DNA from 2 places in the Streptomyces marincola genome. Region 1 is predicted to be linked to the other one. Evidence: riboswitches for the same ligand, from Rfam matches in the RefSeq annotation. Region 1 holds a riboswitch; the other holds the start of a gene.
What was found. A riboswitch is a leader RNA that binds a small molecule or an ion and turns the genes downstream of it on or off. The one in region 1 is predicted to bind cyclic di-AMP.
Positions count from the first base shown of each region.

Region 1 (15,033 bases):
CCAGGAAGCCCTCGACGCGCTGGTGAGCAACGACCTGCACGCGGTGCACGTACCCGAGGAGTTCGGCGGGGCGGGGGCCGACGCGCTGGCGACGGTGATCGTCATCGAGGAGGTCGCGCGCGTGTGCGCCTCCTCGTCCCTGATCCCCGCCGTCAACAAGCTCGGCTCGCTGCCGCTGATGCTGTCCGGATCGCGGGAGTTGCAGGCCAAGTACCTGACGCCGCTGGCCAAGGGCGAGGCGATGTTCTCCTACTGCCTCTCCGAGCCGGACGCGGGCTCGGACGCGGGCGGCATGAAGACGCGGGCCGTGCGGGACGGCGACCACTACGTGCTCAACGGCGTCAAGCGGTGGATCACCAACGCCGGCGTCAGCGACTACTACACGGTGATGGCCGTCACCGACCCGGACAAGCGGACGCGCGGCGGGATCTCCGCGTTCGTGGTCGAGAAGGGCGACGAGGGCGTGTCGTTCGGCGCCCCCGAGAAAAAGCTGGGCATCAAGGGCTCGCCGACCCGCGAGGTGTACCTCGACAACGTGCGCATCCCCGCCGACCGCATGCTCGGCGAGGAGGGCACGGGCTTCGCGACGGCCATGCGCACGCTCGACCACACGCGGATCACCATCGCCGCCCAGGCCCTCGGCATCGCCCAGGGCGCGCTCGACTACGCCAAGGGCTACGTGCGCGAGCGCAAGCAGTTCGGCAAGCCGGTCGGGGACTTCCAGGGCGTGCAGTTCATGCTGGCCGACATGGCGATGAAGCTGGCGGCGGCCCGCGAGCTGACCTACGCGGCGGCGGCGAAGTCCCAGCGGATGGACGGCGACCTGACCTTCTTCGGCGCGGCGGCCAAGTGCTACGCGTCCGACGCGGCGATGGAGATCACGACGGACGCGGTCCAGCTGCTCGGCGGCTACGGCTACACGCGGGATTACCCGGTGGAGCGGATGATGCGGGACGCGAAGATCACGCAGATCTACGAGGGCACGAACCAGATCCAGCGCGTGGTGATGGCCCGCAACCTCCCCTGACGCTCGCCCGGGGCGGGGCCCGTGCGGCCCGGCCAGGACGGACGGGGCCGCCCCGCATCGGTGGGGGCGGCCCCGTTTCCCATGCCGGCCGCCCGCGGTGCACCGGCCCGGAGCAGGCCGGTGGCCGGGCTCCCGTCAAGGCATGCGACGACGGTCGAAAGGCTGGGGCCCGACGCGGAGTCCCGCCATGCTCGGGCCGTTCGCGACACGCTCGGGCCGTTCGAGAAGGGTGCGTTCCGGCGGCATCGGGCACGACGCCACATTCGGGAGGCAAGAGTGAGGACAGCCTTTGCACGCCACGTGCCGCGACGGTGGTCGGGCCACCGCCTGCTGCGCTGGCTCGGTATCCCGGTGGCCCTGGTGGCCACCACGCTGCTGACGGCACCGGCCGCCCACGCGGAGATCCGGGAGACGCGGACGATCAACTTCCAGGACGACGGGGCCTACGCGATCGTCCACTACGGCGAGGACGCCGAGGGCCACTACCTCCAGTTCTACCTGCACGACACCCTGGACGACGGCCTGTGCGCCGTGGCACGCGCCGACTTCAGGGTCGACCAGGGACCCACGGGTCACCACCACATCGACCCGGGGCAGGTCACGCTGTGCGAGGACGGCGCGCAGGCCTGGTCAGAGCGGTGGTACCCGGAGCCGAACAACGACGGGGAGGAGGACGGGTCCGACACCTGGGAGATCGTCGGAATCCGGTGGGCCGACGCCTGCCGGGAGGAGCTCGACGGCACGAGGGCCTGCCGGTGGGGAGACGGCGAGCCCGACGTCAGCGTCCACAACATCCCCCTGCTTCCCTGAGGACTGGGCTGGACCGGTGCGGCGGCGACCTGGCGCCGCCGCCACCGCGCGTTCGCCGTTCAGAGCGCCGGTGACCTGCCCGGCGCTCCGCCCCGCCGGTCCGCCGCCGGCGGGAGGTCGCGGGTCAGGCGGGCGAGGGGCTCGGGTATGCCGCGCGCGGCCAGGCTCCGCCGCAGGAGCGCGAGGTCCGCGCCGCGGGCGCGGAGGTGGTCGAGCAAGGGGCGGTAACGGTCGGGGCGGTCGCGGAGGAACTCGGTGGTCAGCCGCAGCTCAAGGCGCACGCAGTCGACGGAGAGGCCGTCGCAGTCGGCCGTGACGAAGTGCCGCCAGGGTCCCGGGCCCTTGCACTCCCACCCGTCCTCGTCGCCCGCCTGCTCCACGGTGCTGAAGCTGAATCCGACGCCGTTCAGCGCGTAGCAGGCGTAGTACTGCCGCGAGACCTCGATCCAGCGCGGCGGCGCCACGCACGGCAGGTGCGCGAGCGCCGCCGCGGCGGCGTCGACGTCCCGGCGCCGGGCGAAGAGCAGGTCCACGTCGCCCACCGGAAGGTCCACGCCCTGCAAGGCCGCCGCGGCGGTGCCCACGAGCCGGTGGCGCGGCCGGGAGGCGGCGGCCCCGATCAGGCCGAGGCCCGTGCGCAGCACCGTCAGCAGGTCGTTCCGGTCGCGCGGCGGCCGGAGTCCGGTTGCGTCCATGGAGGACAGGATGCCCGCCGGGTCCGACAGTGCCGGGGGCCGAACGGCGCTCCGGGCGGTCGCGGCGGCGTTCCGCAAGGTCGCGGGCCAGGCGACGGGCCAGGCGGCCGAGCGGCCCCCGGCGTGGTGCCGGGGGCCGCTCGCGTGCGTGCCGCGCGGTGGACCGCGCGGCACCGGGCGCGCTCGCCGCCGCCGGGATCCGGGGTCTGCGGACCCGGGGCGGGCGGCGCGGCGCGCCCGCGCCTAACCGGCGTAGGTCTCGTACTCGGCGATCCTCGGCGTGCCGGACGAGCTGGTGATCTGGAACGTGATCTTGCGCACCGACGTCGCGGGGAAGGAGACCACACCCGCCCCGTTGCCCGAGGCGAGGACCGCCCCGGTGTCGGCGTTGAGGACCCGGTAGGAGCCGATGTTGCCCGTCGCGCCCGCGGCCTCGCGGATGTTGATCCTGGACACCGTGGTGGCCGAGTCCCACTTGATCGAGACGGAGCCGGTCGACCCGTTCGGCGACCAGTAGGTGCTCATGTCGCCGTCCCGCACGTCGCCGTAGCTCGTGCCGCTCGCCTTGCTGCTGCCGTCGGAGCCGGCGCCGATGCTGAGGTTGGTCCCGGTCGGGGGATCGGTCGGCTCGGGTTCCGGCTCGGTCGGGGGGTCGGTCGGCTCCGGCTCCGGCTCGGTCGGGTCGGGCGTCTGCGGCGTGCAGTTGCCGTCCGACACGCGCAGGCCGGTGTTGGCGCCCGCCGTCCGGTTCACGACGTCGGGCACGCAGGCGGCGGAGTCGAGGTTGTAGGAGTAGGGGATGCTGACGGAGGTGTTCGACTGCGGGTTGGGGCCCGCCGGGTTGGTGTCGCCGCTGCGGCTCGACCACTGGATGTTGTCGAACGTGTTGCCGTTGACCTGCCAGTAGCCGGCCTCGTCGGTGTAGAACGTGCCCAGCACGTCCTTGGAGTCCTCGAAGTAGTTGTTGTCCACCCGGGCACGGGCGCCCGCCCGGGAGTTGATGCCGGACTCGTGGATGTCCACGAAGTGGTTGTTGTAGATGTGGCCGATGCCGCCGCGCAGCAGGGGCGTGCGGGAGTCGATGTTCTCGTAGCGGTTGTGGTGGTACGTGACGAAACCGTTCGAGCGGTCGCTCTCGCTCGACCCGACGAGCCCGCCGCGGCCGGAGTTGCGCAGGATGCTGTAGGACAGGGTCACGTACTGCGTGTCGTTCTTCATGTCGAAGAGGCCGTCGAAGCCCTCCGACTCCCCGCCCGACGCCTCCAGGGTGACGTGGTCGACCCAGACGTTGCGGACGCCGCTCTCCATGCCGATGGCGTCGCCGCCGTTGGAGGTGGGCGAGCCCGACTTCTTGACGTTCTTGATGGTCACGTTCTGGATGATGATGTTCCTGGACTCACGGATGTGGATGCCCAGTTGGTCGAACGTGGCGCCGCTGCCGACCCCGACGATCGTGACGTTGCTGATCTGCTTCAGCTCGATCACGCCCGCGGCGGTGCTGCAACTGTCGCCCGACACCTTGCTGGTGTTGCCGTGGTTGATGGTGCCCTCGACCTGAATGATGATCGGGGTGCTGCTGCTCGCCCGGTTGCACAGGGCCGCGTGGATCGCGGTTCCCGTGGTGGCGCGGACGGTCTGCCCGCCCGCGCCGCCGGTGGTACCGCCGTTCTGCGAGGCGTATCCGGTGGCGCTGCCGGTGGCGGCCGACGCCTTGGGCATCGACAGCACCACGCCGGTCGCGGCCACGACGGCCATCAGGGCCAGCACGGCGTAGAGCCGTAGCGAGGCTATTCGTCTCATGTATCCGCTCGCCTTCCGTCGTCGAGTACGAGGGGGTGTCGCCGCGCACCGCGGCCGTCCCCGGGAACGCCGGGACCGGCGGCCCGCCGCCGGGTGGGTCGCCCGGGCGGCCCGGCGGGAGCGCGGTGCCGGATGGGGACCGCTTCGCCCGGGCCCGGCCGGGGCGCCGGAGCCGACGCGGCATGAACGTCCGGGGTCGCCGGAACCGGCCGCGAAGTGCGCGGGAAAGCGCTTTCAAAACGTCGCCCGGTCATGCCTCTGCCACCGTCGCGCCGCCGGGGTGGCGGCGACGGGAACCGGCGGCACGGCCGGCCGTTCGCCACGCGAAGCCGTCGTCGCGGGGTCCGCGATGGGCGGCTCGGAACGACTCCGTCGTGACGTCGTGCACCTTTCCTTCCGGGACGCGCGCCCTTACCCCGGATGCGGCGCGCGCCAGGTGGCCAGCGGCTCGCAGAACCGGAGCCGCGCCAGGCCCCTCATGGTCGTCACCTCCATGAGAACGCCTGGAAAGCGTTTTCTTTTTGGGAGAATAGGGCGGCCTCCACTGGACTGACAAGGCATCGTCGGCGAGCAAAATCGACATGTTCACGATCATCATGGGAGCGCTCCCCTGACCTGTCGCTTCGCCGGCGCGGGACGCGGCGATTCCGGCGGAACGCGTCCCCGCCGCCGCGCCCTGAGCGCGGGCCGGGGGCGCGCCGGGCGGTTCGGGGCGCGGGAACGCGGGTACTCGGGCCGCCGGTTCCGCGCGCCGGAAGGAAAGCCCCGGCGCGGGATGAGTACGGGAGGGAGCAAGTCGAGATGAAGATGCCGGCTGGACGTGGCGAGCTGTCGTCGGCGGTGGTGCGGGTGCTGGGCCTGCGGCCGGGCGAGGCCGGGGCCGACCCGTTCCGCGGGGTCGACGCGGAGGGCGCCGCGCCCTACGGCGAGGACCTGCACCTGGCGCTCTACCTCTGCTACGAGCTGCACTACCGGGGCATCGAGGGGGTCGACGACGCCTGGGAGTGGGACCCCCGGCTGCTGGCGCTGCGCGGCGCGCTGGAACGGCGCTTCCTCGGGGCGCTGCGCGCGGACGTTCCCGCGCGCGAGGACGCGGCCGGGCTGCTCGACGAGCTGCTGGTCGAACCGGTGAACGGCACGGGCGTCTCCTACTTCCTGCGCGACCGCGCGGGGATCGAGCAGGTGCGCGAGTACGCGGCGCTGCGTTCGCTGTACCACCTCAAGGAGGGCGATCCGCACGCCTGGGTGATCCCGCGCCTGACCGGCCGGGCGAAGGCGGGGTTCGTCGCGGTCGAGTACGACGAGTACGGGGGCGGGCACCCCGACCGCATGCATGTGCGGCTGTACGCGGACCTGATGGCGGACCTGGGCCTCGACACCCGGTACGGCCACTACATGGAGTCGGGAACCGCCGAGCTGCTCGCCACGGTGAACCTCATGTCGATGTTCGGGTTGCACCGTGCGCTGCGGGGGGCGCTCGTCGGGCACTTCGCGACCGTCGAGATCACGTCGTCGCCCGGGTCGCGGCGGATCGCGCAGGGCATGGAACGGGTCGGGGCCGGGCCCGCGGCGGTCGGCTTCTACACCGAGCACGTCGAGGCGGACGCGGTGCACGAGCAAATGATGCGGCGGGAAGTCGTGGGCGGCCTGCTCGCGGACGAGCCGGAGCTCGAACGGGATGTCGCGTTCGGGGTCGGGGCCACCGTCTGGCTTGAGGACCGGCTCGGCGAACGGCTGATCGAGGCGTGGGAGGCGGGGCGTTCCGCGCTACGCGCTCCCCTGTGATTCATCTTCTCCTGGCACGCGCGCTGCCTTCCCCGGCTCGCGCCCCGGCGTGCGCCGGAGCGGCTTGCTCCTGCGGCGGTGACTGGTGTCGCAGAACGGGAAGCGGCGGCTGCGGCGGCACGTGCACAGGGCGACGACGGGGCGGTCGGAGCGGACGACCGTTCCGTCGTCGAGGACGAACTCGACGGGCCCCTCGATGAGTACAGGGCCGCCGGGCTCCTGGGAGACCCGCCGGGCCTCGCGCGGCGCCCCGGAGGGAGCGCCCGGGGCAGCGGACGCGCCGCCCGGCCCGGCGGGCGGGGTGCCCGGCGCGCCGGTCGGGGCGTCCTGCGCGCCGGTCGGGGCGTCCTGCGCGCCGGTCGGGGCGTTCCGCGCGTCAGGCGGGACGTTCTGCGCGGACAACGGCCAGCTCCTCCCGGTCCTCGTCGGGCCCGATGAGCCCCCGGCCGCGCAGCCAGTCGGCGCGCGCCGACATGACCGGGCCGAACGGGATCAGCCGCCGGTCGGCGACCTCCGCCTTGCAACCGCCGGCGGCCAGGTGCGCCACGGTGCGGTCCGGGTCGCACAGCGCCGAGTGGACGATCAGCGCGACCCCGCCGGGCCGCAGCAGCAGGGGCAGTTGGGCGCAGATGCGGTCGAGCACCGCGCGGCCGTCCTCGCCCGCGTCCCAGGCCCTGGCCCGGCCGCGGCGCGGGAGCCGCGCGCGCGGCGAGACGACGTAGGGCGGGTTGGCGAGGACCAGGTCGAACGTCTGCCCGTGGACGGGCCGGAACAGGTCGCCGTGCCTGACGTGCACGGGCAGGCCGGCCAGCAGCGCGTTCAGCTTCGTGGTGAGCACGGCCCGCCGCGACGCGTCCACGGCCGTGACGTGCGCCGCCCCCTTGCGCGCGGCGGCGAGCGCCAGCGCGCCGGTGCCCGTGCCGACGTCGAGGACGCGGGCGCGTGGTGCCAGGGGTTCGCGCAGCAGCGCTTCCCTCAGCAGCGAGGTGTCGTCCTGCGGGGCGTACACGCCGGGGGGTCTCAGCAGCCACATGGCGCCCGGGTACCCCGCCGGTGGCGTTTCCAATCGCGAAGCCACCGGGGAGTCCCGCGGACCGGCCGGACGGCTCAGTCCGGTGCGTCGCCGCGGCGGACGAGGGCCTCGACGCCGTCGAGGAGGAAGTCGACGCCGTACATGAAGTCCTCGTCCCCGCTGGCCGCCTCCGGGCCGAAGACGCCCGAGGTCGCCACGCGGACGACGTGGGGGAACCGGGCGGGGTCGATGCGCGTGGCCAGCGTCCTGCCGTAGATCTCGCCCCACTCCTCGTAGGTGAACCCGGTGCGCGGCACGGCGCGGTTGATGGAGACGACCTGCCGCACGTCGGACAGGACGTAGTTGGTCAGGATCATGATCAGTCCGACCATGTCGCCGTCGCTCAGGCCGGTGCCGTCGAGCGAGGCGAGGGCGGCCTCAAGCCAGCTGAGGTTGTTGGGCCCGAGCGGCGGGCCGCTGAGCGGGATGTCGCACAGCCAAGGGCGGGCGAGCATCGTCGCGCGGGCGTCGAGGGCGTAGCAGGTGAGACGCCCGCGCCAGTCCTCGGGCCAGGCGCCGGTGTCCGGCTTCCCCATCACCGCGTCGAACATGAGGTCGAGCAAGTCCTCCTTGCGCGGGATGTAGCGGTAGAGGGACATGGTGGTGACGTCGAGTCGTTCGGCGATCTTGCGCATCGAGACGCCGCCGACGCCGTCCGCGTCCGCGATCTCCATGGCCGTTTCGACGATGCGGTCGAGGCTCAGCGCGCCGCGCGGCCCCCTGCTGCCGGGCGGCCTGGTGCGCCAGAGCAGGTCGATCATCGTCTCGACGTCCCGCGCCCCGGTCCGTTCGGCAGTCATCGTCCTCCCTCACCCACCCCGGTCGGCTCTCGATCGGCGCTTGACCGCATCCTAAAACTGTGTACCGTGTACACCGAAGTTTACGCCGTACACAGTTTCTGCCGCGGCGCGCGACGCGCTGCCGTACGACAACGGGGATGGAAGTGGCGAGATGACCGGACAGGCGATCGTGGCCGAGGGGCTGCGCAAACAATTCGGGAAGAAACGGGCGCTCGACGGGTTCGACCTCACCGTGCGCGCCGGAACGGTGCACGGGGTGCTCGGCCCGAACGGCGCCGGCAAGACCACCGCGGTGCGGGCCCTGACCACTCTGCTGCGCTTCGACGCGGGCCGGGCGGAGATCTGCGGGATCGATGTGGCGCGCCGGCCCGCCGACGTGCGCGGCGTCATCGCGCTCACCGGCCAGTACGCGGCCGTCGACGAGCAGCTGAGCGGCCGGCAGAACCTGGTGATGTTCGGACGGCTGCTCAAACTGCGCCCCGCCGCGGCACGGCGGCGCGCGGACGAACTGCTCGACACGTTCGGCCTGACGGACGCGGCCGGGCGCAACGCCGGCCAGTACTCGGGCGGCATGCGCCGCCGCCTCGACCTGGCGGCCAGCATGGTGGTGGTGCCGCGCGTGCTGTTCCTCGACGAGCCGACCACGGGACTCGACCCGCGCAGCCGCAACCAGGTGTGGGACGCGGTGCGCTCCCTGGTCGCCGGCGGCACGACCGTGCTGCTCACGACGCAGTACCTGGAGGAGGCCGACCAACTCGCCGCGCGCATCTCGGTGGTCGACGCGGGCCGCGTCGTCGCCGAGGGCACGGCGGACGAGCTGAAGGCGCGCATCGGCGGGGACCGGGTCGAGATCGTCGCCAGGCACGAGGCGGAGCTGCCGTCCGTCGCCGCCGTCGTGACCCGCGTGTGCCGGGCCGCCGCCGAGATCGACCGGGACACCCGCCGCGTCGGCGCGCAGGTCACGGACCGGGTCGCGGCGCTGACCGGCGTGGTCAGGGCGCTGGACGAGGCGGGCATAGCCGTGGAGGACATCGGCACCAGGCGGCCCACGCTGGACGAGGCGTTCCTGCGCCTGACCGGCCAGCGGCCCGGGCGGAAGGAGGCGGCGGCATGAGGCGCGCGCGGCTCGCGGCGGCGGACGGCTGGATCATGACCCGGCGGAACATGGCGCACCTGGTGCGCGCGCCGGAGGAAGTGGTCCTCTATTTCGCGCTGCCGATCATGTTCGTGCTGGTCTTCGGCTACGTCTTCGGCAGCGGCATGTCCGTGCCCGGCGGCGGGGACTACCGGGAGTTCCTGCTGCCCGGCGTGTTCGCGATGACCATGCTCTACGGCATGGGCGCCACCGGAACGGCCATGGCGGTGGACGCCGGGCGGGGCGTGGTGGACCGGTTCCGGTCGATGCCCGTCGCGCGTTCCGCCCTGCTGACCGGCCGGAGCGCGGCGGACCTGGCACGCGCCCTGCTGGAGATGAGCGTGCTCGTCGTCTGCGGGCTGCTGGTCGGCTGGGAGTGGCACCGCGGCATCGGGCACGCGCTCCTGGCCGTCGCCCTCGTGCTCGCGCTCCGGGTGGCGATCACGTGGATCGGCATCTACCTGGGGCTCGTGGTGCCCAACGCGGACACGGTGAGCACGATCGTCTTCCCGCTGGCGTTCCCGCTGACCGCGGTGTCCAACGTCTTCGTCGCGCCCGAACTGCTGCCCGGCTGGATCCGCGTGATCGCCGAGTGGAACCCGCTGTCCGCCACCGTGACCGCGATCCGCGAGCTGTTCGGCAACCCGGGACTGCCCGCGAACGGCTCCTGGGCCGCCGAGAACGCGATGCTGCTCGCGATCGGCTGGCCGGTGCTGCTGACGGCCGTGTTCGCGACGCTCGCGATCCGCGCCTACCAGCGGCTGAGCCACTGACCTCGCCGTTCGGCCGGGCCTGAGGGACGTTGACAGGGGGAACGTTCCGCCGGACGCGTCCGCGCGGCAGCGGCCCCGGGTCCGGAGGACTCGGGGTCGGGGAACGCGTCAGGGCCCCGCGCGGTGCGGGGCCCTGAGCGGGGAGGAGCGGCGTCAGATGGTCACGCCGTTGGCCCGCAGGTAGGCCAGCGGGTCCACGTCCGAGCCGTAGCCGGGACCGGTGCGCACCTCGAAGTGCAGGTGCGGGCCGGTGCTGTTGCCGGTGGAACCGGCGAGGCCGATCTGCTCGCCGGCCGCGACGGTCTGGCCGACGGAGACGCCCAGGGACGACAGGTGCGCGTACTGGGAGTAGTGGCCGTCGTCGTGCCGTATGACGATCTCGTTGCCGTACGAGCCGCCGGAGCCGGACGTGACGACCGTGCCCGAGGCGACGGCCTTGATGGGCGTGCCCGTGCTGACGGCGAAGTCGACGCCGGTGTGGTAGCCGGAGGACCACGAGGAGCCGGCCACGCGGTAGGCGGTGCTCGGCGGCGCGTCGACCGGGGAGGTGAAGCCGGCGGACGGGGCCGGCTCGGGCTCCGGCGCGGGCGCCGGCTCGGGAGCGGGCTCGGGCTCCGGCGCGGGCGCCGGCTCCGCGGCCTGCGGGGCGGGGGCGGACTGGGCGACCGGGGCGCCGCCGACCACGTCGAGCGACAGTTCCTGACCGGGCTTGATCAGGTCCGGGTTGTCGCCGATCACGTCCTGGTTGCCGTCGTACAGGGCCTCCCAGCCGCCGTCGACGTCCTCGGTGGTGGCGATGTGGAACAGCGTGTCGCCCTTGGCGACGGTGTACGTCCCGGCGGACGCGACCTGCTCGGCCTCGGCGGGCTGCGCGGCCACGGGGGCCGCGAGGGCCGCGGCGCGGTCGCCCGCGGTCTCGGCGGCCGGGGCGGCGTGCGCCGCGGGCGCGGCGTTCGCGGTGCCCGCCGCGGCGAGCGGCAGGGCCACGCCGGCACCGCCGGCCGTGAGCACCAGGGAGATGCGGGAGATGCGCCGTACCCGCTGACGGCGGTGACGTCCGCGTGCGGACATAGGTGTGCTCCTCTCCATCGCCTGCGAGGTGAGCTGTCGGGTTCGGGCCGGAGATGCCCGGCCACCGTCGCCCCCGGGCACGGCGGCCCGGACGCGGCGGTGACTTCACCCCGAGCCGGTGCGCGGTCGGGCCGCGCCCCGGCGGAAGAGTGGGTCCCCCGCTCCTGTCACACGGAAGTGCATCGTTTCCACGACCGGGTGACAGGATTCGGCGTCCGGCGCGGAACGCCGCGAATGCGGCGCGGGCAGAACGGTAAGCCGAAGAATTCGGGCAGGACAAGAAAGTCCGGGCACAAGCCGTGTGACGGAAAATACCCACCGGCACGCCCCCGGCACCCTCCGCGCCCGCCGGCACACGGAGGGCGACCGCCGCCCCGGGTCACAGCGCGTCAACTCGCCCTGAGCCAGGGGCACTTGACGGCCCCGCGAGCACCCCGCCGCCATTCGGCGCGACGACGGGGCCCGGGGCCGAGTGAACTCGGTCACGGGATCCGGAGCCAGCCCGAAACAGGCGCTATGCCCGAAATGCCAGCGCCAGGCCGGGAGATCGCACGCCCCGGCGCTTCCCGGCGCTCCCCCGCGCACGACCGCGCCGCGAACCGCGCACGCCGCCGGCGCGCCAACGGCCCGCACCGCCCGTTCAGGCACCGCCCGTTCGAGCACCGCCCGTTCAGGAACCGGCCGCCCCGGCGCCGTCCAGCTGCCCGATCGTCGCAAGCGACGGACCCCGCCGGGCCGACAGGTCCCGGGCCACGGCCTCGGCGTCCCGCAGCACGCGGACCGCGTTGTGCCAGGTCAGCTTCGCGAGGTCGGCCGCCGACCAGCGCCGCGCCAGCAGCTCGGCCACCAGCCGCGGGTACCCCGCGACGCTTTCGAGGCCGTCCGGCAGGAACGCCGTTCCGTCGTAGTCGCCGCCGATCCCGACGTGGTCGATGCCGGCCACCTCGCGCATGTGGTCCAGGTGGTCGGCCACCGTGGCCACCGTGGCGCGCGGGCGCGGGTGCTCCGCCTCGAACGCCCGGTGCACCGCCATCCCCCGCTCGGTCGTGTCCAGCGGGTGCAGCCCGTGGGCCGCGAGGTTCTCCGCCGCGCGCCGGTCCCAGTCCACGGCCCCCGGCAGCACGAACTTCGGCACGAACGTCGCCATCGCGACACCCCCGTTGCCCGGGAGCGCGGCCAGCACGTCGTCCGGAACGTTGCGCGGGTGGTCGCACACAGCGCGCGCCGAGGAGTGCGAGAAGATCACGGGCGCCTCGGTCACGCGCAGCGCGTCGCGCATCGTGGCGGGCGCGACGTGCGAGAGGTCGACGAGCATGCCGACCCGGTTCATCTCGCGGACCACCTCTTCGCCGAACGCGCTCAGCCCGTCGTGCCGCGGCTCGTCGGTGGCCGAGTCGGCCCAGTCGATGGTGTCGTTGTGCGTCAGCGTCATGTACCGGACGCCGAGCCGGTGGAACGCGCGGAGCGTCGCCAGCGAGTTGTTGATGGAGTGGCCGCCCTCGGCCCCCATCAGCGACGCGACCCGCCCCTCGGCCCGCGCCCGTTCCACGTCGTCCGCGGTCAGCGCGCGCCCCAGGTGGTCCGGGTAGCGCCGGATGAGCGCGTCCACGACGTCGATCTGCTCCAGGCAGGCGCTCACCGCGGCGTCGCCGCGCAGGTCGGTGCGCACGTACACCGACCAGAACTGCGCGCCCACGCCGCCGGCGCGCAGCCGCGGCAGGTCGGTGTGCAGGTGGGCGCCCTGGTCGGTGGCGATGTCCCGGCGGTCCAGGTCGTAGCCGACCTGTTCGCGCAGCGCCCACGGCAGGTCGTTGTGGCCGTCGAACACCGGGTGCTCCGCCAGCAGCTCGGCGGCCCTGGCCAGCGTCGCGGGGTCCGCCGCGGCCGTCACTCCTGGCCGCCGGTGACCACGGCGGCGCGCAGCAGGCGCCCCTTCTCCTCGGCCTGCCGCCGCAGCCCGTCCTGGTAGTCGAGCATGCGCGCGCGCAGGTCCTCGTCGTGGGCGGCGAGGATGCGCACGGCCAGCAGCCCGGCGTTCTTCGCGCCGCCGACGGACACGGTCGCGACCGGCACCCCGCCCGGCATCTGCACGATCGACAGCAGGGAGTCCATCCCGTCGAGGTGGGTGAGCGGCACGGGAACGCCGATCACGGGCAGCGGGGTCAGCGCGGCCAGCATGCCGGGCAGGTGGGCGGCGCCGCCGGCCCCCGCGATGACGGCCTTGAGCCCGCGGCCCGCCGCCTCCTCGCCGTAGGCCACCATCGCGCGCGGCATGCGGTGCGCCGAGACGACGTCCACTTCGTGCGGGACGCCGAACTCCGTCAGCACGTCCGCCGCGGCGCGCATCACCGGCCAGTCGGAGTCGGAGCCCATGACGATGCCGACGCGCGGCGGCTGGGACGGCCGGGGCGGCTGGGACTCCGGGGAAGAGGGCTGGGCGCTGCTCATTCGTCGATGATCCCTCGCAGGTAGTCGGCGGCGTGCCGGGCGCGTTCCCGCACGTCGGCCAGGTCGTCGCCGTAGGTGGTGACGTGGCCGACCTTGCGGCCCGGCTTCACGTCCTTGCCGTACATGTGGATCTTCAGCCCCGGGTCGCGCGCCATGCAGTGCAGGTAGGCCGGGTACATGTCGGGGAAGTCGCCGCCGAGCACGTTGGCCATGACCGTCCAGGGCGCGCGCGGGCGCGGGTCGCCGAGCGGCAGGTCGAGGACGGCGCGCACGTGGTTGGCGAACTGCGAGGTGACCGCGCCGTCCTGCGTCCAGTGGCCGGAGTTGTGGGGGCGCATCGCCAGCTCGTTGACCAGGACCCGGCCGTCCGCCGTCTCGAACAGCTCCACCGCCAGGTGCCCGGTCACCCCCAGCTCGCGCGCGATCGTCAGGGCCAGCTCCTGGGCGGCGACCGCCGTGGCCGCCGGCAGGCCGGGCGCGGGCGCGATCACGGTGTCGCAGACGCCGTCCACCTGCACGGACTCCACCACCGGGTAGGCGACGGCCTGGCCGTGCGGGGAGCGCACCACGTTGGCGGCCAGCTCGCGCACGAAGTCGACCTTCTCCTCGGCCAGCACGGGCACCCCGGCCAGGAACGGCTCGGTGACGCGTTCCGCCTCCTCGGCCGAGCCGACGACCCACACGCCCTTGCCGTCGTAGCCGCCGCGCGCCGTCTTCAGCACGACGGGGAAGCCGCCGGCCTCGGCCTCGGCGAAACGGCGCACGTCGGCCGGGTCCTCGACGACGCGGTGGCGCGGGCAGGGCACGCCGAGCGCCGTGAGGCGGGCCCGCATCACGGCCTTGTCCTGCGCGTGCACGAGCGCGTCGGGGCCGGGACGGACCGCGATGCCGTCCGCTTCGAGCGCCCGGAGGTGTTCGGTGGGTACGTGTTCGTGATCGAACGTGATCACGTCGCAGCCTTTCGCGAACGCGCGCAGGGTGTCCAGATCGCGGTGGTCGCCGACCACGACCTCACCGGCGACGAGGGCCGCGGAGTCCCGCGGCGAGTCGCTGAGCAGCTTGAACCTGATACCGAGCGGGATGCCCGCCTCATGCGTCATCCGGGCGAGCTGACCGCCCCCGACCATGCCGACCACGGGAAATGTCACGCACCCAGCGTAGCCGCCGCCCCCGCGCGGCCCGTCGGCCGGGACGCGCGAGGCGGTTATGCCGCCGCGGCGGCGTGGTTAGCATGGCGGGATGAACGAGCGCCGCACGCCGCAAGCGCGCCTGCGCGGCGTGGCCCGCGAGCTGGCGAAGTTCGGCACGGTCGGGGCGTTCGGCTTCCTCGTCAACGTCGCGGTGTTCAACCTGTGCAGTCAGGCGTTCGGTCTCGCCCCGATCCGGTCAGGAGTGATCGCCACCTCGGCGGCCATCTGCACCAACTACGTCGGCAACCGCTACTGGACCTACCGGCACCGCGACAAGTCGGGCCGCAGGCGCGAGGCGGGGCTGTTCCTGCTGTTCTCGTGCGTGGGCATGGTGATCGAGAACGGCGTGCTCGCGCTGTCCCACTACGGTTTCGGCTTCACCTCGCCGCTCGCGGACAACATCGCGAAGAACGTGATCGGGCTCGGC
Region 1 covers NZ_CP084541.1:2,596,262-2,611,294, forward strand. Annotated here, with positions in the region: gene LC193_RS10910 (acyl-CoA dehydrogenase family protein) at 1-1,027, shown strand, start outside; gene LC193_RS10915 (hypothetical protein) at 1,304-1,837, shown strand; gene LC193_RS10920 (hypothetical protein) at 1,897-2,532, opposite strand; gene LC193_RS10925 (pectate lyase family protein) at 2,776-4,332, opposite strand; gene LC193_RS10930 (iron-containing redox enzyme family protein) at 5,134-6,117, shown strand; gene LC193_RS29175 (CDGSH iron-sulfur domain-containing protein) at 6,100-6,519, opposite strand; gene LC193_RS10940 (HemK2/MTQ2 family protein methyltransferase) at 6,494-7,150, opposite strand; gene LC193_RS10945 (TetR/AcrR family transcriptional regulator) at 7,225-7,989, opposite strand; gene LC193_RS10950 (ATP-binding cassette domain-containing protein) at 8,141-9,103, shown strand; gene LC193_RS10955 (ABC transporter permease) at 9,100-9,897, shown strand; gene LC193_RS10960 (M23 family metallopeptidase) at 10,051-10,968, opposite strand; cyclic di-AMP (ydaO/yuaA leader) riboswitch at 10,972-11,160, opposite strand; gene LC193_RS10965 (dipeptidase) at 11,639-12,859, opposite strand; gene purE (5-(carboxyamino)imidazole ribonucleotide mutase) at 12,856-13,416, opposite strand; gene LC193_RS10975 (5-(carboxyamino)imidazole ribonucleotide synthase) at 13,413-14,543, opposite strand; gene LC193_RS10980 (GtrA family protein) at 14,656-15,033, shown strand, end outside.

Region 2 (15,033 bases), 460 kb from region 1:
AGGTCGAGCGCGTACAGCCGCAGCGCCTCCTGGCTGGAGAAGTAGTGACTGACGGCGCCGAGCGAGAGCCCCGCCTCGGCCGCGACGGCGCGCACGGTCGCCCGTTCGAGCCCCTCGCGCACCACCAGGCGCCACAGGGCCTCGGCCACCTGCCTGCGGCGTTCCTCGGGGTCGACGTGACGGGGCACAAGGGCATCATAGAAACCCTCGTAGTGGAGCAGGTGTTCTGTTACGCTGCGTGCATGTCTGGGGCAACGCTGAGCGATCGGCCGGCCGAATCGCGGGAGAAACGGGCGCTGCTCGCGTCCGCCCTCGCGAACGGTCCGGCCGAGCTGATCGACTTCCTCCTCCCGCTCTGGGCGGGCATGGCGCTCGGCGCGGACGCGGGCGAGGTGGGCCTGCTCGTCGGTCTTGAGATGGTGGTCTCGGTCGTCGCGCGACCCTTCGCAGGCGTCCTCGCCGACACCCGCGACCGCCGCCGCGTCGCCGCCTCGGGGGCGGTCCTCTACGCGCTGGCCTGCGCGGGGTACGCGTTCGCCGGCTCCATGGCCGCGGCCTGGGCGGCGGCGGCCCTCGGCGGCGTGGGCGGCGCGCTGCTGTGGGTGACGGTCCGCGCGATGATCGGGGAGCGCCTCGCGGACGACTCGGGCGTCTACCCGCGGCTCATGGCGGCCAGGGAGAACGGCGCGTGGATCGCGTTCTTCGCCGGCCTGACGCTGCTGTCGGCCGCCGACTTCCGCGCCGTGTTCCTCGGCTGCGCCGCGGCCTGCCTCGTCGCGGCGGGCGCGCTGCTGAGCAGTCCGCGCCGCGGTTCCGCCGCGGCGGGCTCCCCGGCGGGCGGCGGCGCGGACGCCGCGGGGACCCGGGGCGGCGGCCTGGCCCGGAGGCTGCGGCCGATGCTGTGCGCGGTCGCCCTCACGATGACGGCAGAGGCGGCGATCGGGCTGCTCCTGCTGCTGCATCTGCAACGGGGCTTCGGCCTCGAAGTGATCGAGGTCGCCTACGTGTTCCTCCCGGGGGCCGTCGCCGCGGGGCTGCTGCCCGAGTACCTGCACGCGTTCGTGGTCCGGTTCGGCAGGACCGCGGTCCTGGCGCTGGCCTCGGTGGCGAGCGCGGTGTTCGCCCTCGGCCTGGCCTGGGCGCCCAACCCCTATGCCGTCGCCGCCCTCTGGGTGCTGAGCGGTGTGGCGTGGGCGGCGGTGATGCCGGTGCAGGAGGCCGTCATAGCCGAGGCGTCGGGCAGCGAACGGGTGGGCCGCGGCATGGGGCTGTACGAGTCCGCCGCGCTGGTCGGCGGCGCGATCGGCACCGTAGCGGCCGGACTGCTGTACGAACGGGCCTCGTGGGAGGTGGCGTGCGTGGCCGCCGCCGCGGTGATCCTGGCCGGTGCCGCGATCGTTCCGCTGTCCGTCCGGGCTCTCGGCGTGCGGAACTTCCCGCCGCCCCCGCCCAGGAAGCCGGACGCAGCGGCGGGCCGGGAGCCGGGGCCCGGGGAGCAGGGTCGCCCCGGGGGCACCGGGGCGGCGGACGGGACGGGCCGCGCCCCGCGGGCGGTCCTGGCCGCCACCGCGCCGGTCGCGCCCGCCGGGGGTTCGGAGCCGGCGGGGACCGCGGGGGCGGCCGGGGTGCCGCGTCCCGCGCCGGCCGCGCGGCGGCCGGACGGGCTGCGGGAGGCGGGCGCGGCGATAGCCAGGCACGCCGCGGTGTTCGCCGTCGCCCAGGTCGCGCTCCTGTTCGCCGGCCTCTCCTGGGCGGCGGACGTGATCAGCGGCGACACCGCGGAGGTGCTGATGTCGGGGCGCGCCCCCGACGAGCTCACCGGGGCGCGGGAGTTGTTGTGGAACGCGGGGCGCATCTGGGGCTTCGTGTTCCTCATCGACACGGTGTGGCGGCTCGTGGCCGCCCTCGGGGCCGAGCTGCGGCGCTCGTCTGACGACGGGGCCGGGGGGTGAGCGCCGACGGCGGTGTCCCGGGCACGGACGGTCGTTGTGCACGGCGTGGACGAAATGGAGATGGGCGTGGACGCGGCCGCCGGCTCCCGATGGCGCGGAGCCGGCCGACGCGCTGTTCCGCGACGGGCCCGACGAGCCGCACGGCCACGGGCGCGAGGTGGTGTCGGGCGCGCCGTTCCGGCACCGCCGGACGCCGAGCAGGCGCTGATCGCCCGGCTCGCGCCCCGGCTGCCGGTGCCGGCCGACGCGTTCCTCGTGCCCGAGGAGCACCTGGCGGCCCTGCCGCTCCTGTCGTCCCCCGCCGCGGCGGCCGTCCGCGGCGCCCGCCGATCAGGGGGCCCGTTCCGCGATGTCCCCGGCGCCGGTGGGCCGGGCACCGCCCGGCGCCCGGCCCACCAGCGCGAGGCTCCCGGCTCAGCCGCGCAGCCGGACCAGGGCCTGCACCGGAGTGTGGTCGGAGGGGTAACGGCCGCGGTGCCGGTAGTTGTTGATGGCGGATTCGAGCACGTCCACGTGCCGGTTCGCCAGCACCCAGTCGATGCGCGAGCCGCCGTCGACCGGTTCGCGGTAGTTGGGGAACGTGCCCCACGCCGGGGTCTGCCGCTCGCCGGTGAGCCACGTGTCCGCGAGCCCGCCCTCCTCGACGAGGATGCGGTAGGACTCGGAGGTCTCGGCGGCGGCGTTGAAGTCGCCGGTCAGCACGACGGGCAGGTTCCGGTCGAACTCCGCGATGCGGTCGCGCACGAGCGCCGCGCTGCGCTGCCGGGAGTTCTCCGACTGATGGTCGAAGTGCGTGTTGACGTGCACGAACTCGGCCCCCGTGCGGCGGTCGCGGAAGCGCGCCCACGTCGTCATGCGGACCACCGTGTTGCCCCAGGACGTCGAGCCGATCACGTTCGGGGTGTCGGAGAGCCAGAAGTGGTCGAAGTCGAGCGGTTCCAGTCGGCGGGTGTCGTAGTAGATCGCCATGAACTCGCCCCTGGCGCCGCCCTCACGGCCGAGGCCGATCCAGTCGTAGTGGCCGGGCAGGTCGTCGGCGACCTGCTTGACCTGGTGGTACAGCGCCTCCTGCACACCGAACGCCGTCGGCCGCTCAAGCCCGAGGAACCGGGCGAGCACCGGCCTGCGATCGGCCCATGAGTCGGGAGTGCCGGGGGCCGCGTTCGCGTCCATCCTGATGTTGAACGCCATGAGGTGCAGCCGGTCGCCGCGCGCCTCGCCGATCACCGGTCGTTCGCCCCGCGCGGGTCCTGGCCGCGCCCCGGCGTGCGGACGCTCATCGGCCGCCGCGGCGTTCGCGCCGAGCAGCCCGGTCATGCCCGCGGCGCCGACCGCGCCCGCCGCCCCGAACACCCCTCGTCGTGACATACCCCTCATGATGCTCCTCACGTGTGGTGCCGCCATCCGCACGCGACTGTCCCGCCCACCGGTGAGGCCCGCGCGACCTCGTGCGGAACAAGAGGGGAACTCCCGGCTCCACCCCGCCCGCACGCGCCCCCGCCGCCACCCCGCCACCCCGCCACCCCGCCACCCCGCCACCATGTCGCCCGTCGGCCACGACCGAACGGCGCAACGCGCCGCCCCGCGCCCGCCAAGATCGACTGGCCGCTCCGCCCGCCCGGCGCGAGATTGGGACGGTGCAGACCTCCGCACCCCCCTGGTGGGCCAGGGCGCGGGTCCTCACCTGGCTCCCCGCGGTCCTCATCGCGATCGGGGCGGTGCTCGACCTGGCGAGCCCGCCGCACGTCACCCTGACGCCGTTCTACGTCGCCGCGCCGCTGCTCGTCGCCCCGGTGCTCTCGCTCCGGGTCACCGTCGGCTACGGCGCGCTGGCCACCGGCGTCGTCGCCGCCCAGATGGCTCTGCGGGCCGAGCCGCACTTCAGCGAGTCCTTGGTGAAGGTCGCGACCGTGGCACTGATCTCGCTGCTCGCCCTCGCCATCAACCGCATCGTGGCCCGCCGCGACCGCCGGGTCGCGTCGGCGCGCGACGTGGCCAGGATCGTGCAGCGCGCCGTCGTGCCGGCGCCGCCGGGCGAGGCGGGCGCGTTGCGCGTCGCGGCGCGGTACCGGCCGGCGCGGCGCGACACGCTGATCGGCGGCGACCTGTACGCCCTGCGGGAGACACCGTTCGGCGTACGGATGCTGGTCGGCGACGTGCGCGGCAAGGGCCTCGCCGCGACGGAGGCGGTCGCGGTGCTGCTGGGCGCGTTCCGGGAGGCCGCGGAGCGCGAACGCGACCTGTCCGCCGTGGCGAACTGCATGGAGGCCGCGCTGGTGCGCGAACGGACGACACGGCTGGAACTCGACCCGATCGAGGGATTCGCCACCGCGGTCCTCGTCGAGATGCCCCCGGGCTCGCCGCACCGCGTGCGCGTGTTCAACCGCGGTCATCCGCCACCGGTGCTCGTGCCTGAGGGCGCCCGCGCCCGGTTCCTGACGACCGATCCCGCGCTGCCGCTCGGCCTCGGCGACCTCGGACCGGCGCGGACCCGGGCGCGCACGGCCCGGTTCCCGCCCGGAGCCGGGCTGCTGCTCTACACGGACGGGCTCAGCGAGGCGAGGAACGCCACCGGCGTCTTCTTCGACATCGTGGACGGTCTCGGCGGCCTGCCGACGGAGGATCCGGCCGAGTGCCTCGACGGCCTCGTGGACCGCGTCATCGCGTACGCGGGCGGCGCGCTCGACGACGACATGGCGCTGCTCGCCGTGGCCCACGCCCCCGGCGGGTCGGTGGACGTCTCCGGGCCCGGCGCACGGCCGGAGCGAAGGAACGGACAGTGAGTCACAGGTCAGAGGTTGGTTCCGTGTTGTAACCGACAGCATCATGCGGAACTATTGGGCGTCGTGGAAGAAGGCACTTCGATGTCCCCCGGTCACGGGGCCAACGCTCTGCTCGACCCGCACACCGAGTGCTGCGGGACGAGCCACTCCTACGGGGCCAAGCAGTGGGACGCGCGCGAGGGCTGCGAGGTCCGCCAGATCCTCGACCGCATCGCGGACAAGTGGTCGCTGCTGGTGATCGCCTTGCTCGACCGCAACAGCCTGCGCTTCACCCAGCTGAAGCGCGAGATCGACGGCATCAGCCAGCGGATGCTCACCCGCACGCTGCGGCACCTGGAACGCGACGGCCTGGTGCGCAGGACCGTTCACCCCACCGTCCCGCCGCGCGTGGACTACGCGCTGACGCCGCTGGGGGGCACGCTGCACGCCACCATCCAGTCGCTCGTGACGTGGACCGAGGAGCACCAGCGCGAGATCGCCGCGGCACGCGACGCCTACGACGCCAGGGAACGGGCGGACGGCGAGGCCGCCGAGGATTACCCCGGGTGAGGAGTGGGCAGCGCTCCATAACAGTTGACGCACCGTCAGATGTGACGTACAGCGCTCGGGGAGCGAAATTATGCCCGATTTGCAGGACTTGGAGGGTTTAGGTCCTGGTCAGAAGGTGCCTTTATTTGCCGCAGACACTTGGAATCCGGCGGGCGCGTCTATTAACGTTCGATAACGCAGCGCGGCCGTCACCGCCGTCGCAAGGATGGCACCGCGCTCCGTCGCCGAATCCGGCGTGTGGGAAACAACTGCACTCATGGAACCGGGGAACCACCACTTGGGGTGAATCGGGCAGCCGGCGGCCACCCGCGGCCGGTCACTCGTAGGAGACCTTCCTGCTCCGAACCCGTCAGCTAACCCGGTAGGCGAGAGGAAGGAAAGGAGAGCGCCCCCGTGGCGTTGAACCGGCATGCCTCCGTCGAGGGTTCGGCCCAGGACACCCTCGAAGCCGTACCCCAGGACACCTACGGGCAGCAGGGCGTGCCCGGTTCGCCCGGGCCCTACCCCGCGTACTTCGGCGCCAAGCCGGGCGGCACCCAGTCCTACGGCGAGTGGAACCCCGGGGAGGACACCGTCCGCCCCGTCCGCGGCAGGCACCGGGTCGCCCGCCAGCGCGGCGGAACGATCGCGCGCAGCAGGGCCGTGCTCGGCGTGGGCGTGATGGCCGCGGTCGGCGCCGGAGGCATGGCCACCGCCAACGAGGACGGCGCCGCCGCCATGCCGGGCATGGACTCCGCGGCCGACACCCTCAACTCCATCCCCGTGCTCGGCGGTCTGCTCGACGGCGCGCCCGCCGAGGACACCGCGCCGGTCACGCCGTTCACCAGCGCGGGCCTCACCGGCGACGAGGCCGAGGCCGGCCCGGCCGACGCGGGCGAGGCGCTGCGCGCCCGCATCATCCAGCAGGCCGACCAGGCGGACGCGGGCGCCGACGCGCAGGTCAGGACGGCCGCGTTCGAGGCCGCCGCCGCCGACGCGGCCGAGCAGGCCGCGCAGAACGCGGAGGAGGAGCGCGCCGCCGAGGAGGAGCGGCAGCGCCGCGCGGAGGAGGAGCGCCAGCGCCGCGCCGAGGAGGAGCGGCTGCGGCAACTGCGCGAGAGCTATGCCCTCCCGCTCTCCGACTACCGCATCTCGACGTACTTCGGCCAGAGCGGTGCGATGTGGCAGACCACCCACACCGGCACCGACTTCGCCGCCAGCACCGGAACCCCGGTCAAGAACGTGCACAGCGGCGTCGTCAAGGAGGCCGCCTGGGCCGGCTCCTACGGCTACCGCGTGATCGTCGAGCTTGAGGACGGCACCGAGGTCTGGTACTGCCACCTCTCCTCGATGAACGTGTCGACCGGCCAGGAAGTCGTCACCGGCGAGACCGTCGGCCGCGTCGGCTCCACCGGCAACTCGTCGGGCCCGCACCTGCACCTGGAGGTCCTGCCCGACGGCCAGACGGCGGTCGACCCCCTCGCGTGGCTGCGCGACAAGGGCCTGTCGATCTGACCCGCGGCCCGGCGGCACCCGCCGCACCGTGAACCCGGCCGGCGAGCCCGGTCCACCCCGCCCCGACGGCCCTGGCGACTCCCCCGACGCCAGGGCCGTCGGCACTAGTCTGGACACATGACGACAAGCCGGCACGCCATCGGATCGCTGCACGTGTCCCCCCTCTGCCTCGGCGGGAACGTCTTCGGCTGGACCGCCGACGAGGAGCGGTCGTTCGCGGTACTCGACGCCTACGCCGAGGCTGGCGGGAACTTCATCGACACCGCCGACGGCTACTCGGCCTGGGTCGAGGGCCACCAGGGCGGCGAATCGGAACGCGTCATCGGCCGCTGGCTGGCCGCCCGCGGCAACCGCGACTCCATGGTCGTCGCGACCAAGGTCGGCACCCACCCGGAGTTCACCGGCCTGGCCGCGCCGACGATCAAACGCGCCGCGGAGGAGTCCCTGCGCCGTCTCGGCACCGACCGCATCGACCTCTACTACACGCACTTCGACGACGAGTCGGTGCCCGTCGAGGAGATCATGACCGCGCTCGACGACCTCGTGCGCGCCGGCAAGGTCCGCGAGATCGCCGTCTCCAACATCAGCCCGGAACGCCTCCGCGCCTCCCTGGCCTTCTCCACCCGCGAGAACACCGCTCGCTACACCGCCATCCAGCCGCACTACAACCTCGTCTCGCGCGACACCTACGAGGGCGAACGGGCCGCCCTCGCGGCCGAGTACGGGCTGGCCGCCGCTCCCTACTACGCGCTGGCCGCCGGCTTCCTGACCGGCAAGTACCGCCCCGGCGCGTCCCCCACCGGGCCGCGCGCCAAAGGCGCGGCACAGTACCTGGAGACCGAACGCGGTCAGCGTGTCCTCGCCGCGCTCGACCAGGTCGCCGCCGCGCGTTCCGCCGCGCACGCGACCGTCGCGCTCGCCTGGCTCGCCTCCCGGCCCACCGTCGTCGCGCCCATCGCGAGCGCCCGCGACACCGACCAGCTCCCGGCCCTGCTGGCCGCGGCCGACCTGCGCCTCACCGACGCCGAACTCGACCTGCTGACCACGGCATCCGACTGACCGGCACGCCAACACCCCGCGCGGAGGCGCCCGGACCCGGTCACCCCTCGCCCACCGGGCGCCCGTCCGCCCACAACGTCTCGACATGCGCGGCGAAGCGGTCGAACGTTCCGTCGTCCTGAAGCCGCCGTAGGTGCAGCATGGGGGAGTCGTGGCCGACGAGATACGCCAGGTGCGGGGTCACGAGCATCTGGTCGTCGAACCGGAACACGGAGAGCGAGATGTGTTGGTCGGCGTCGCTGTACCGGGCCTGTACGCCGTCGACGTCCGTGAGCCGTGCCAGATGCTCAAGGGTGATCCGGATGCGCGTCGATACGGTCAACGCGGTTCGCTCCACCTGCTCCCGGCGCCTGGCGATGTCTGAGTCCGGCACTCCTAGAAGGAACCGCACCGCTGTTCCCGAGCGGGCCTTCTTGCGCAGCACGGAGGCCAGGTTCGGGTGGTCGAGCCACAGGAAGTAGTTGGTGTAGCCGGCGAACGTCAGGTGCTCCCTGGCACCCGTGATCAGCCCGCGCCACACAGCGGAAGGGCACGACGAGCGGTAGGGATAGACGGACACGACCTCACGGTCTGGCCCGGTCTTCATGACCGCCTTGGCGGCTGCGGGCCACAGCACGGATTCCTCCACTCGTAGTCGTGCGGCGACGGCGGCGCGCGTCCCCGGCCGCGGCACACGCCCTTCGTAGAGCCAGCGATCAACGGTCCGAGACTCGACCTGGCACGCCCGTGCCAACTGGTGCGGCGTCAGGTGCGCCTGCGCAATAGCCTGCCGGAGCGATTCGTTCACGGGAACTCCTTCGTCACAACTGACATCACCAACGACCGCGATGGACTGACGGTTATGACATGACGACGCCGTAGAGCTGGCGAGAAGGGCGAGTCACGGTGGGGCTCACGTTGCTCGTGTCGATACGCGGAGGTCGCGATGCCACCCTCGTGCCCGGTGCCTCTCCCCTGGTGGATCCCGTCCGAGGGGAACGGGGTCAGCGCGCTCCCATGCGGAAGGTCGTTCGATGGCATCCGCGTAGTGGCGGAAGACGGAACGCGCGCAATGCACCGCCTTGGGAGGCACTCAGGACCTGTGCTGCTCGACCAGGCCGCCCGCACCACCTACTGGTTCGTGGCCGCCGGGTCAGCACGCGACTGGCGCCTCCCGGGGGTATGGGTGCTGGGACTCGGAGACACTGTGGCGGTGCCGCCCGCTTCCTGGAGGCGCGGAACGTCAATCCGGTGGCTCGTGCCGCCACATGGCGCGTGCCTCACGGACGCCAAAGCTCTCCACGCGGCTCTGGCGGTCGCGACCAGTGAGTGTCCACGGCCGATCGAGAGCTACGTAAGCCCCGATTGCCATGTGAACGCCCATGACGCGTGCGCGAAGGGGGAAGTCCCACCCTCTCCCACCGGACTGCCCGTGATCTACCAGGCGTGCGACTGCTGGTGCCACCGCGCGGTGACCCCATGAACGGCGTGCTCGTCGCTATCGAGATCGATGCCGGTACCGTCCAGCGCGGAGATCAGATCATGATCGGCGGGCAGGTGCACACGGTGCAGGACATGGTGACGGCGGGGCGCGGTGGCAAAAGGCTGACTTTCGCCTCCGGCGAGACGTTTACCATGTGCCACACCACCGTGCTGTGGGCGGCACGGCGGGTCACACCTCGACGTGCGTGGTCCGCGCGGGACGCCGGTTACCGCTGATGAGGTCTTCACCAGCCGCAGCCGCGCGGGCCGTTCGTATCCCCCTGAGTACGCGGGGGCGCGAGCGGTTGGCAGGATGGGCGCATGGAGACGCCCCTCACGGACCTCCGAGATGTCCTGCGACGTGTCGCGCAGACCTACGATCGAGGCGCGGGCACGAAGGCCGGCGTGCCAGCGCAGGAGTTCCTGCGTGGCATTCACACGATGGCACTGCCGCTCCCCGCGGGGCTGCACGCCACGGGAAACGGCGGCAACGGTGGGGCCGCGGTCAGTCCGTGGATCGGAATCTTCGACCCCGATGTCAGCGAGGATTCGCAAGAGGGCTTGTACCTCGCGTACATCTTCTCCGCCGACCTGGCGGCCGTGTCCCTCACGCTGCAACAGGGCGTCGAGCGACTCAAGAACGCCTACCCCTCCAAGGCGCAGCTGCGCGAGCGGTTGCGCCGCAACGCCGGGCGCCTGCAATCCGCGATGCTGCGCGACGCGTTGAAGGGGTGGGACGAACCGTTGCGCCTGGGCGCCGAACGGAAGCACTGGCGGCCCCACACCTACGAGGCGGGCAGCGTCGCCGCGCGGCGGTACGAAACGGCTGCCCTACCACCCGAGGCGACGCTGCGCGACGACCTGTGGGAGGCGGCGGACCTCTTGGAACTCGCCGCTCACGTCGAACGAAGCGTGTGGTACCTGGACCCGCAGGACGAGCCGTTCGTCTCCTACGAGCCCGATCCCGCGCACCAGCCCGTGCCGGGTGAGCGGGCCCCGCGTCCAGCGCCGGAAACGTTGGACCACTTCCGGCCGAAGAACGACGCCGACTACGTCGCCCATGTCCCCGCGCGCACGCAGCGGAAGACGCGACGCCACGAAACGCTCGTCGCGGAGTTCGGTGGCTACGTCAAACCACGTGGCTTTCTACGCAACACGCAGGTCCACCCCAAAGACCTAGTGCTCCGCAGGGGCGATGCGGAATGGCTGGTCGAGGCCAAGGTCGTCAAAGCGGGCAACCCCACGCGGGCGGTCCGTGAGGCGGTGGGGCAGCTGTTCGAGTACCGGCACTTCTTCGCGGATCGCGACCGGCCGCCACGGCTATTGGCCCTGTTCACCGAGGATGTCCGCGCCTACGTCGACTATTTGGAGACACTCGGCATCGGATCGGTGTGGAAGACGCCCGAGGGCTGGTCGGGCTCCCGCTCCGCCGTCGATTGGGGCATCGTCGACGGCTGAGGGCGCACGGGTCAGCAGGGTCAGGTCGGTGCTCGTGGCGACCGCGAGCGTGGTGCCCGTGGGGGAGAAGCCGGCGGTGCGCAGCGGGGCGTGCGTGGTGTGGTGGATCAGCCACCAGACGCCGCCGGCCGGGCCGTGGCACAGGCCGCCGTCGGCGGACAGCAGGACGCGGTGGTGCGGCCAGTCCGGGCTGACCACGTCGACGGCCCAGCCGTCCTCCGTCGTCGAGTGCAGACCGCCGCCGTGCAGGCCGGCGATCCGGACGTGCGTGCCGGTCAGCGGCCCGATGCCGGGGCAGGTGAGGAACGGGCCGGCCGGGTCGCAGATGTCGGCATCGGGGTCGCGGTCGCGGGCCAGGAGCGCGCCCGTGACCGTGTCGAACACGCCGTGCCCGCCCTGCGAGACGACCATGAGCAGATCGTGGCCGTCGCGCGGGTCGGGCGCGAAGCCGACGCCGAGCAGGCCGCCGATCGGCAGGCTCGCGTGGGAGGGGAAGACGGCACGCCAGGGTGCCGGGGCCGGGGTGAGGGGAGCGGCGAGGAAGCGCTCCCGGAGCTGCAACTCGTACTCGGTGAACATCGCGCTCCAAGCCACGCGTAGTGTGAGGGGAACACTACGGTCGGTTCGGGGGAAGCGCTAGACAGGCAACGTTCACCTGCCCGGTGCTCGCGAGTCACGTGGGCTGCCCGCCCGAGGGGCACTCTCAGCCCCATGAAGGTCAGGCTGCGCCCTGGAAGCGTCGCACGCGCCGAGGATCTCACCACCGCGTGCGTGCGGGAATGCGCGGGGTACCTCGCCGCGCTCGACGGCGTCGCGACGCCGGAGCGGACGAAGCTCGTGGCCGCGATCGGCGCGTTCGTCGCCGAGCACGTCGCGTACGAGCCGTCCGCCGATCGCTCTTTCGACGCCCTGCTGAACATCGGGCGGCTCGCGCTCGACGCCGGCGAGGTGCGGCTGGCCCGCCGCATCGCGGACTCCGCGGTGGCGCTGCGCGCCCGCTCGGGGGGCGCGTGGCGGCTGCGCGCCCAAGCGCTCGAAGCCGACGGCCGGGCGGCCGAGGCCATGGACGCGCACGGGCGGTACATGGCGCTGAGCGGGGCGCCTCTGGACGGGCTGCCGCTGGACGGCGGCGACCCGATCGACGTGGCGGCGTTCCGCCGGCAGCTCGCCGGGCGCACGGTGTGCGTGGTCGCCAACGGGGAGGACATCGCGGCGAGCGGGCTCGGTGCCCGGATCGACGACTACGACCTCGTCATCCGCCTCGACTCCTTCCAGACGCACGCGGAGGGCACCGGCGAACGCGTCGACGTGCACGCCGTCTCGCACCGCAGCGGCGGCCCCGGGTGGCGGCGCCGGGCGCGCACCCGCCTCGTCTTCGGTGAGCAGCCGGCGCAGTGGCAGGCCGCCATCAGGCAGCGGCTGGTGCCCGGCGCGCAGGCGTACGTGGGGGACCGCTCGCTGAGCCGGCCCGTCCGCGACCCGGCCCTGATGGGCGAGGTGCGCTGGGCCGCCGAGCCGAGCACCGCGTTCATCGTGGCCCGGCTGCTCGACTTCCTCGACGCCACCCCGCGGATCGACCTCGTCGGCTTCGCGCTCCCCGGCCCGCTGCGCGCCGAGGAACGGCAGTGGGTCCTCGGCCACGCGCGCCGCCGCGACGGCCTGGTGCTCTCGCTGCGCTGAACGAAGGGCGGGCACGGCCCGAACGGCGCCCAGGTGCCCGCGAGCGCCCCGGCAGGCGCGGGGGCGCCGCTCGCGTGCCGGAGGCCGGGGCGCGCGTGCCCTCAGCCGGTGGCGACGGCCGTGCGGGCCGACGGCTCGCCAGGCACCGCGGTGGTCCCGGAGGACGCCGCGGCCTCGATCGACGCCGCGGCCAGCGCCCGGTGCCGGCCGACCCGCAGCAGCAGTTCGCGCTCCGCGTCGGCGAAGTACGGCGCGTCCAGACCGTGTTCGGCCCGGTCGCGCAGCACGGCCAGCGAGGTCGCGGCCGTCTGGTAGCTGACGACGGCGCGCAGGCCGGCCGAGCCGTGCCGCTGGCGCGCGAGCCGCCGGGAGAGCGAGCGGGAGCGCAACGAGCCGAGCGCGGCCGGTTCCGCGGCCGCGAACCAGCCCGCCGCCGCGTACTGCGGCAACGTCCTGCGCACCGCGCGCAGTTGCTGGTCCCGCTCCCGGACGGCCAGCCAGCACAGCAGGCAGAACACGGGCACCATCAGCAGCGCGTAGACGAGGACGAACCCGGTCAGGGTCATCGACGCGGACGCGTTCCACACCGAGTGCAGCACCATGGCCGCGCCGAGCCCCGCGAGCGGCAGCGCGCGCCGCCACCGCGGGCGGTCCCGCGCCCACGTGAAGGCGAGGCCGAGACCGATGCCGGCCAGCACGGTGAACACCGGGTGCGCGAACGGCCCGACCACGATCCGCACGAAGAACGTCACGGTCGTCGCCGAGTCCACCCCGCCCACGCCTTCGACCTGGTCGCGGGCGATCGCGTGGCCGAGGTAGACCACGTTCTCGGTGAACGCGAACCCGGCGCCCGTGATGCCGCCCGCGACGATGCCGGACAGCACGCCGTTGAACTCGCGCGGCAGGTGCAGGAACAGCAGCAGCACGCCCGCCGCCTTGGCCGTCTCCTCGACGACGGGCGCGATGACCGTCAGTTCGAGCTGGTCCGCCTGCGAGGTGCGCAGGGAGGCCGACTGGTCGGTGAGGAGTTCGACCAGCAGCCCGTTCGCCAGGAGCGCGAACAACGTGGCCGCGCACGCCCCCCAGCCGAACGCGAATGCCAGCGCGCGCCAGGGGCGCGGCGCGAGGGCGTCGAGCCAGTGGAAGGCGCCGACGAGGAAGGGCACCGGGAGCAGGGCGAGTCCGAGGCCGCCCCAGAGACCGGCGGCGTCCGTGTCGCGCCACACCAGGGCCATCACGACGAGGCCGCAGACCAGCAACGGTGCGCCGATGAGGACCGTGGGGGAGCGTGTTGCGCGCACGCCGATGACTTTACGGCCTGCCGGGGAGGCCGGGACACACCGTCCCGTGCGGAGCGCGGCGCGGAGGTCGAACGCCCGCCCGCCGAGCGGGGGTTGGCGCCCCGGCGCGGGGGCAGCGCGGCCCGGCGCGGCGGTCCGGGCGAGGCGCGGCCGGGCGGCCCGGCGCGGCGCGTGAGCGGGGCGAAGCGGGGGCGTTGGGCGCGCCGGGCGCACACGGCCCGCTCCGCCCCGGCGCGGCGGCATGCGCCCGCTCCGGCGGCACACGGCCCGCTCCGGCGGCACGCGCCTCGCTCCGGCGCGCGCCCCGGCGCGGGGCTTCAGCGCCTGCGGTAGCGCAGGTCGCGCACCACGTGGCCCTTCGCGATGCCCTGGCGTTCGAAACGCGTGCGCGGCCGGTCCTGCGGCCGGGGGGCGAAGCCGTCGGGGCCGCCGGGGGCCGCGTTGACGAACGAGGGGCTCGCGTCGAGCACCTCGCGCATCCAGTGCGCGTAGGGCTCCCAGTCGGTCGCGCAGTGCAGCACCGCGCCCGGCGCCATCCTTGAGGCGGCCAGTTCCACGAACTCCGGCTGGACCAGCCGCCGTTTGTGGTGCCGCTTCTTGGGCCACGGGTCCGGGAAGAAGACCCGGACGCCCGCGAGCGCGGCCGGCGGCAGCATCTCGCGCAGCAGGATCATGGCGTCGCCGTTCGCGACCCGCACGTTCGTCAGCGCGGCCTCCTCCGCGAGCCGCAGCAGGTTGCCCTGACCCGGCGTGTGCACGTCCACGGCGAGGATGCCGGTGCCCGGGTCGGCCGCCGCCATCTCCGCGGTGGCCTCGCCCATGCCGAAGCCGATCTCCAGCACGACGGGCAGCCCGCCGAACAGCTCCGCCGGGTCGATGCGGGAGCCGCCGTCGACCTCCAGGCCCCGCCGCGGCCACCACCGCAGCAGCGCCTCGCGCTGCGCGTGCGTGACGCGGCTGCGCCGGGGCTGGAAGCTGCGGATGGTCCGCTCGTGCCGGTCGCCCGCGGGATCCGCGGCGGGCCCGGCGCCCGGCGGGAACATCCGGCGGCCCTCGGACGTGGGAAGGGAAAGGCGGCTATCGAAGTCGGTCACAATGCGTCCGAGTTTACGGTGATTCCCAACGGAACCGGGCACTGGATGGGCGACGTCGGACCCGGTGACGGCGTGCGGAAAGCCGTACGCGGGCGCGGCGTGCGGTCGACGACGACGTACCGTCTTGGGCACGGAAGCCGGATCGGGTGACGCGGGGAGACGTCATGGCGGAGGGACAGAGCAGGACCGGGCTCGTCGCCCT
Region 2 covers NZ_CP084541.1:3,055,592-3,070,624, reverse strand. Annotated here, with positions in the region: gene LC193_RS13085 (TetR/AcrR family transcriptional regulator) at 1-188, opposite strand, end outside; gene LC193_RS13080 (MFS transporter) at 243-1,952, shown strand; gene LC193_RS13075 (endonuclease/exonuclease/phosphatase family protein) at 2,367-3,320, opposite strand; gene LC193_RS13070 (PP2C family protein-serine/threonine phosphatase) at 3,590-4,735, shown strand; gene LC193_RS13065 (winged helix-turn-helix transcriptional regulator) at 4,799-5,284, shown strand; cyclic di-AMP (ydaO/yuaA leader) riboswitch at 5,497-5,667, shown strand; gene LC193_RS13060 (M23 family metallopeptidase) at 5,765-6,778, shown strand; gene LC193_RS13055 (aldo/keto reductase) at 6,896-7,837, shown strand; gene LC193_RS13050 (helix-turn-helix domain-containing protein) at 7,878-8,624, opposite strand; gene LC193_RS13045 (hypothetical protein) at 9,296-9,535, shown strand; partial or broken gene LC193_RS29110 (MrcB family domain-containing protein) at 9,620-10,159, shown strand; gene LC193_RS13035 (hypothetical protein) at 10,619-11,350, opposite strand; gene LC193_RS13030 (hypothetical protein) at 11,468-12,436, shown strand; gene LC193_RS13025 (PrsW family intramembrane metalloprotease) at 12,538-13,737, opposite strand; gene trmB (tRNA (guanosine(46)-N7)-methyltransferase TrmB) at 14,055-14,780, opposite strand; gene LC193_RS13015 (outer membrane protein assembly factor BamB family protein) at 14,996-15,033, shown strand, end outside.
Region 2: linked by a shared signal. The riboswitch ahead of LC193_RS13060 (M23 family metallopeptidase) and the one ahead of LC193_RS10960 (M23 family metallopeptidase) in region 1 are both predicted to bind cyclic di-AMP.